DNA from 2 places in the Azotosporobacter soli genome. Region 1 is predicted to be linked to the other one. Evidence: riboswitches for the same ligand, from Rfam matches in the RefSeq annotation. Region 1 holds a riboswitch; the other holds the start of a gene.
What was found. Region 1 has a riboswitch for cyclic di-AMP ahead of QTL79_RS10465 (3D domain-containing protein). Riboswitches for the same ligand answer to the same signal wherever they lie in the genome.

Region 1 (3,419 bases):
ACCATACGATTATTTTGACAATTTTCAATTTCGTCAAGAAATTCTTCAACCCGGCGGTTAAACTCGCGCCAGGTTTCACTCCCCGGATAATGTCGCCAATCAAGCAGATCATGATCGGTAGTCTGATTCGCAATCCGATGCGCCTCTTTTTCTGTCAAACCGGCCGCTTTGCCATTATTCATTTCTCGCAGCGCAATCGTTGAAATCGCTTTCACTTTGCATCGATTGGCGATGGCATCCGCAGTCTCTTTCGCTCTATGCAAATCACTTGTGTAGAGTGAAAAAGGCTCACCACTCCACAGCGCAGCAATTCTTGAAGCAACAGCTTCCGCCTGCCTCTTGCCGCGTTCTGTGAGATGGGTATCTGTCCAACCGCCAGTCAATCCATTGACATGATGATCCGCTTCACAATGACGCACCAATAATATCGTTGTCATCATAGCACTTCCTTCCTCACGCACTTGGCGCAAATGCACTGCAAACTATATGATTCATAGATGATACTACCAATTACTTTCGCTTAAAATCAGAATTTTACCTCTTTTTATTCTTGCAGACTCGTTCTTTCCCTAAGAAAAAGATTGACTTTTAAGTTTACCGTAATATAATTAATCTTGCTAAGGGGTTATAGCTCAGTTGGTTAGAGCGCTTCGTTGACATCGAAGAGGTCTGCGGTTCGAGTCCGCCTAACCCCACCATCTTCAAGATAGACGCCGCATGCTACGACAGTCATGTTGCGTTTTTATTTTTTTCATTTGCTGGAACAAGCATAACTCGATAAACGGAAGGTCTTTCAATAAAACTTTCAAAAAAGGCATTGACTTTTTTTGTTTACCGTAATATAATTAATCTCGTTCAAGGGGTTATAGCTCAGTTGGTTAGAGCGCTTCGTTGACATCGAAGAGGTCTGCGGTTCGAGTCCGCCTAACCCCACCATTTTATAAAACAAGCGCTACGCAGCTCTCTTGGCTACGTAGCGCTTTTCTTTTGCAAATCCTGTTTCTGATAAAAAATGCGCAATGGAATTGAAATTCCATTGCGCATTTTTTATTTTTATCTTCTTAATCCAAAATATTCACGGTAATTCGTTGTCGCCCAAATTGAATCGCTTCTTCATGACTATCAAAAGCCAGATCAATTTTATTGCCTCGAATCGCTCCACCAGTATCGTCCGCAATAGCATAGCCATAACCAGGAATATACAATCTCGTCCCAAGCGGAATAACATTAGGATCAACCGCTACTAAACCTTTGCGCAGCAAGTTACCGCGGCAAGTATAATCCGAATTTCCCGCATCAAAGCGCGAATACGCTGAAGCACTCATAGTCAACGAGCGGCTGAACCGGCTCGTTGAAATACCCGAGGCCTCGCTCCGTTTCATTGTTGCCAATGTTTCTTTGCCAACAACGCCATCCGCAATCAGGTTATGGACCGTTTGAAAATCTCGCACCGCTTGCAGCGTGCCATTGCCAAAAATACCATCAATATCTCCAACGTAAAATCCCATTTCCGCTAAAAGGCGCTGAACAATTTTAACTTCTTCTCCCCGCATCCCCAAACGAACAGTACCGTCATCCACAACTGTCGGTTGCGCTTGCACCGTTGATGTTTTCCCAACAGCTGCCGCTTTTACTTGTGATGTGGAAGAAGCCGCATCAGCGGAAGTCGAAACCGTTAGCACCAAACATGCAGCAAGCATACTGAGATAGGCGTTTTTTTTCAACAGAAACACACCTCTCTTTCTTTATCGCCTCCGGAGTTAGCTGACGGGTTCGGGCTAAAGAGAAGTAGTAGAAATTTGCCCTTTCGCGATGCGAATTCACCCCAATTATTGGTTCCCCCGTACCTTATCATAGGATTCGGCGTATTCAATATTTTACTATATATTTTTTCACAAGTCAAAAATCAACCCGACGACTTTCTCTTAAACAATTATTGCGCCAGCCTCATCAACGCTTCCGTCATCACTTCAACAGCATTTTCAATTTCTGAAGACTCCACCAGTTGTTCATTAATGGTTCCTCTAACGGGCAAGACCAATAAGCCCGCACTACAAATCCGCGCCATATGCATCGCATTTTTCCCGGAAGCATTTTCAAGTCGTTTGCATCTAATTCCTTTGACCTGGCATAAATCCTCTATCAATTCAATAATTGTTTCGGATAATCGCACCGCTCGATCTGCCGACAACATTTCAATGCACACAGTCGTCTCTTCTTCCTCGGCGATCGTACTAATTGCATCTTTGACCTCCTGCAAACATTCAATAACACTTTCGCCATTTCGCCCGCATATTTCCGCCCACATTTCAACCTGTCCTGGAACCACATTGATTGCACCAGGAGAAACCTTCAGCTGCCCGATTGTTGCAATAATTCCTTCTCCCGAGTGTTCTTGTGCAATTTCCTGCACGGCGAGAATCATCTTTGCCGACGTCACCAACGCATCTTGACGTTCCTCTACCGGCGTAACGCCAGTATGAGCTGCCAAACCCTCTACCACAATTTTAAATCGAATCGGCGCTACGCCTTCTTCAACCATCCCTAATGACATGCCAACCTTTTCAAGAATACCGCCCTGTTCTATATTCACTTCTAAAAACGCTTTAATTTCACCTTTACTTCGTGTTGCGTTCGGAATATCCACCCACGCTAATTCAAATTCTTCAAAAGCATTTTTCAGATTTGTACCTGTCTCATCTTTCAATTTTTGCCAATTTCCAGGATCCGCAAGTCCAACCATCGCTTTACAGCCAATGGCCTCGAGGCCAAAACGACTAGGCTCTTCACCGGAAAACACGATCAATTCTACCGGATGACGCAGCTCACCTTGCTTAGCAGCAGCCTTAACTGCGGCAAGCGAACACAGCACCCCTAGCACCCCATCCAGTCTGCCCCCCTCTGGAACCGTGTCCAAGTGCGAACCGGTCGCAACTACCGCAGCACCACTATCGCGCCCTTCCAATCTGCCAATCAAATTTCCTGCTGCATCCACACGCGTCTGCATGCCAATTTCTTGCATGAGTGATTCAATATGAAGACGAGCCGCTTTCTCTTCGGGCGAAAAAGCAAGCCGGCTGATTCCTTTGTTGCCTACACTAAATTCAGCTAACTTTTTCAATTCACGTTCAATCCAAAGCCATTCTCCAGCCATCTCCGTCACCCTTTCTTATCAGTTTGCAAAAAGGCAAAACAAGCTCTGCTGTTTTGCCTTTTAACTCAACCGAGGATTGCCGCTTTCACAGATTCAAATCCGAGCCGCTCAATCATCATTCCCATTCGTTCATTTGTCTTAGCGTTTTTCTTGTAATAATCAACAATCTTATCTACAACTGCTATAACTTCTTCCTGAGGCACAGCATCCATGAGACGATCCGCAAGTCGTGGTTTCACGCCGGCATTGCCGCCGATAAAAATGC
Region 2 (3,419 bases), on a different contig from region 1:
TGTGGAAGAATTGCTAACGGCTCTCATAAAAGCCAATGCAATAGAGACGGAGGACATTGGCGCACTTATTTTCAGCTCGACGCCGGATCTGAATGCGGCATTTCCTGCGGTAGCAGCGCGTCGACTCGGCTGGAATGAGGTGCCGCTTTTTGGAACGCAGGAAATTGAACAGCCGGATGGCGTTAAACAGTGCGTTAGGGTGTTGGCGTTGCTGAATACGGAGCGCAGTCAAAAGGAAATCAAGCATATTTATTTACACGGAGCAACGGTGTTGCGCCAGGATGTAAAACAATAACAGGAGGGTGCAATACCCGTCGGAGACAGGGAGTTGAATCAATGAAACGGTTGTCTATCGTTGTGCCGGTGTTCAATGAAGAAGAGAACATCGAATTTTTTTATCAAGAAGTGTGTAAACATATGACTCCATTGTCGTATGTGTTTGAAGTTATTTTTGTTGACGATGGGTCGACGGATGCGACGCCGGCTATACTCGCACGTTTGGCAGAAGAAGACTGTCGCGTACGCGCCATTATTATGGCGCGTAATTATGGACATCAGTTGGCGCTGACTTGCGGACTCGACCACGCGGACGGCGATGCGGTCGTCACAATGGACGGGGACATGCAGCATCCGCCGGAGCTAATACCTCGGCTGCTCGAACATTGGGAAAACGGTTATGAAATCGTCCAAACGATCAGGGCAAAAACGGAAGGTGTTTCTTGGTTTAAGACGAAAACATCGGAATTGTTTTACAAACTGATCAATTCGTTGTCTAAGGTTCACATCCGTGAAGGCGGTTCTGACTTTCGTCTGCTTGATCGCAAGGCTGTAATGAGCTTTCGCTTGTTTCGTGAAAAGGCACGCTTTATTCGCGGCCTGATTGGCGCTATCGGATATCGTCAAACGACTGTCGAATTTGTCGCGCCGCGCCGCCATGCAGGAACCTCCAAATTTTCGCTGAAGAAAATGATTAATTTTGCACTGGACGGCATTACCGGTTATTCTACGCTGCCGTTGCGCTTTGCTTTTTATGTCGGATTGGTCTTCGCCGCGATCAGTTTTATCGTGACGATGCATGTTATCTATATAAAGCTGTTCACGCAAGAAGCCGTGCCAGGCTGGGCTACGACAACGGCCAGCATTGCGCTGCTTGGCGGTTTGCAGCTTTTAGGTCTTGGCATCATCGGCGAGTATGTTGGTCGTATCTTTGAAGAGGTAAAGCAGCGACCACTTTATCTTGTTCGAGCGGATTTACAAACAAAAGATAACAAATTGATAACAAAAAACGACCATTGGGCAGGAAAATAGTCCTAGACGTCGAATAACTATAAGTGTAAAGCCATTCGGGTAACTAAAAAAGCCTAATCCTAGCCCAGGAGCGGGGGAACCAAACTTTGGGGTGAAACGTTATTGTCAGCATTTATGTTGGCAAAGTGGGGTGCTTCTCGACCCTAACCCGTCAGCTAACCTCGCAGGCTCATGAGAGGAGTAGTAATTTGCGTATCTTTTCCCGTGCAATCTTGCTGGGATGTCTGTTGACCGCAGCGATGTTTAGTGTTTGCGGCGCAGAATCTTATCGGCAAGGAGACCAAGGTCAAGACGTGGCAGCGATTCAGAATCAGTTGGGGGCGCTTGGCTATGATGCCGGAGCTGCAGATGGTGATTTCGGCAGTTCGACAGCGAATGCGGTAAGAGCGTTCCAACGCGACAAAGGATTGGAAGTCGACGGCATTTTAGGGGAACAAACCTATCGGATGCTGATGGGGCGGGATATTCCTGCCAGTCGTAGCGACGGATCCACATCTGCGGTCAGAAGAATCGTGCAAACTGCCATGCGCTATCAAGGTGTGCCTTATGCATTTGGTGGAACCGGCCCTGGTGGATTTGATTGTTCCGGCTATGTTCGTTATGTTTATGCTCAGGCTGGCGTTTATCTGCCGCGGGCAGCCGACGAACAGTTTGAAGTGGGGCAGTCAGTTTCGTACAGCCGTCTGCAACCTGGCGACTTGGTGTTTTTCCAGACGTATGCGCCAGGTGCATCGCATGTCGGCATTTATGTAGGAAGCGGACAATTTATTCATGCCAGTACTAGCAACGGAGTTATGGTATCCAGTTTGGATAGCGGTTACTGGGGGCCACGTTACATTGGTGCTCGTAAGGTGTTGTAGTGTTTTTGTGTGTGGAGGCCGTCGTTGGCCTCCATCTTTATTTTAAAAATGAAGCCGGATACTTCTAAAGTAACGCGGCTACGGATGCAAGCCAACTTTTCTTTTGAAAAAAAGAGGGTTTTACGTGTTAGACCAATAATTAATACAATCAGCATCAGTATTTTAGAATGCTCCGTTGGAGGCTTCGCATGTTATTCTATTGGAATCTTTTCATACGTCCTTACTGCTCGCTAATCATGACCGCATTGGCTGGTTTTGTAATAGCGAGTTTAGCTGGTTTATCGGCGCCGCTGGTTATTCGACGCTTGATTGACGACGCCTTAATGAAGAACAGTTTATCTTTATTGCATGGCATCATAGGGGTTATTGTCGGTCTCTATGTAATTAGGGGCTTGTTTTCTTTTCTTCACGGCTATCTGATTGCTAAAGCAGGCAACCAGATGGTGACAACGCAGCGACTGGAATTATTCAAAAAATTGCAGGCCAAAGATTATGCTTTTTTTGTCAATGTACCGGCAGGTGAAATTATATCCTTATTCACAAATGACTTGTTGTTGGTTCAGCAGGCAGTGATGCTTGCGTTGCCGGATTTACTGGTGGAAAGTCTTAACTTGCTGCTCATATTGGGCATCATGATTTATTTCGACTGGCAATTGGCGTTGGTCACATTTGCGGTTCTGCCGTTCATTGTCTTAGCAATCAAGGGATTCAATAAACGGATCGCGACGCTCGGAACGATGGTCGAAGATGCTCTTAGCCGTCTTACGGGCAGTCTGCACGAAGCCTTGTCGACAATACCGGTGATTCAAAGTTATGTCCGGCAGGAGTATGAGTGTGAAAAATTCAATCGTGATGTACAAAAAGCGCAGGGCGATCTGATGCGCGTACAGCGGTTGAATGCATTGTTGCTCTCGCTGGTTGAATTCTTAGCGGCCATCGGCTTAACGGTAATCATCTGGTATGGCGGCTATCAGGTTATCAGTGGCCATTTGAGCATGGGAGGCATGTTTGCCTTTTTGATCTATATTATCAATATTCCGGTACCGTTGAAAAAAATCAGCATGGCGATGTCGCGCCTCAAGCTGGGTGAAGTGGCATGGCAACGCTTGGAACGACTCGGGGAAGGGAATGAAAACGGTGTTAGCGATGGTCCGCAGGAGCTCTTGAATGTCACGCCGCAGTCGGTTTCATTCGAAAGCGTTTCGTTTGCTTACCAGCCGGAAGTGCCGACTCTGAGCAACATCAGTCTAT

Region 2: another riboswitch for cyclic di-AMP. It lies ahead of QTL79_RS15025 (C40 family peptidase); the one in region 1 lies ahead of QTL79_RS10465 (3D domain-containing protein).

Annotation. Positions count from the first base shown of each region.
Region 1 covers NZ_JAUAOA010000010.1:26,007-29,425, forward strand. The annotation lists gene QTL79_RS10450 (histidine phosphatase family protein) at 1-440, opposite strand, end outside; tRNA gene QTL79_RS10455 (tRNA-Val) at 622-698, shown strand; tRNA gene QTL79_RS10460 (tRNA-Val) at 860-936, shown strand; gene QTL79_RS10465 (3D domain-containing protein) at 1,062-1,724, opposite strand; cyclic di-AMP (ydaO/yuaA leader) riboswitch at 1,735-1,876, opposite strand; gene QTL79_RS10470 (hydantoinase/carbamoylase family amidase) at 1,934-3,154, opposite strand; gene QTL79_RS10475 (nitrite/sulfite reductase domain-containing protein) at 3,220-3,419, opposite strand, start outside.
Region 2 covers NZ_JAUAOA010000022.1:16,703-20,121, reverse strand. The annotation lists gene aroH (chorismate mutase) at 1-295, shown strand, start outside; gene QTL79_RS15030 (glycosyltransferase family 2 protein) at 337-1,308, shown strand; cyclic di-AMP (ydaO/yuaA leader) riboswitch at 1,349-1,493, shown strand; gene QTL79_RS15025 (C40 family peptidase) at 1,548-2,168, shown strand; gene QTL79_RS15020 (ABC transporter ATP-binding protein) at 2,357-3,419, shown strand, end outside.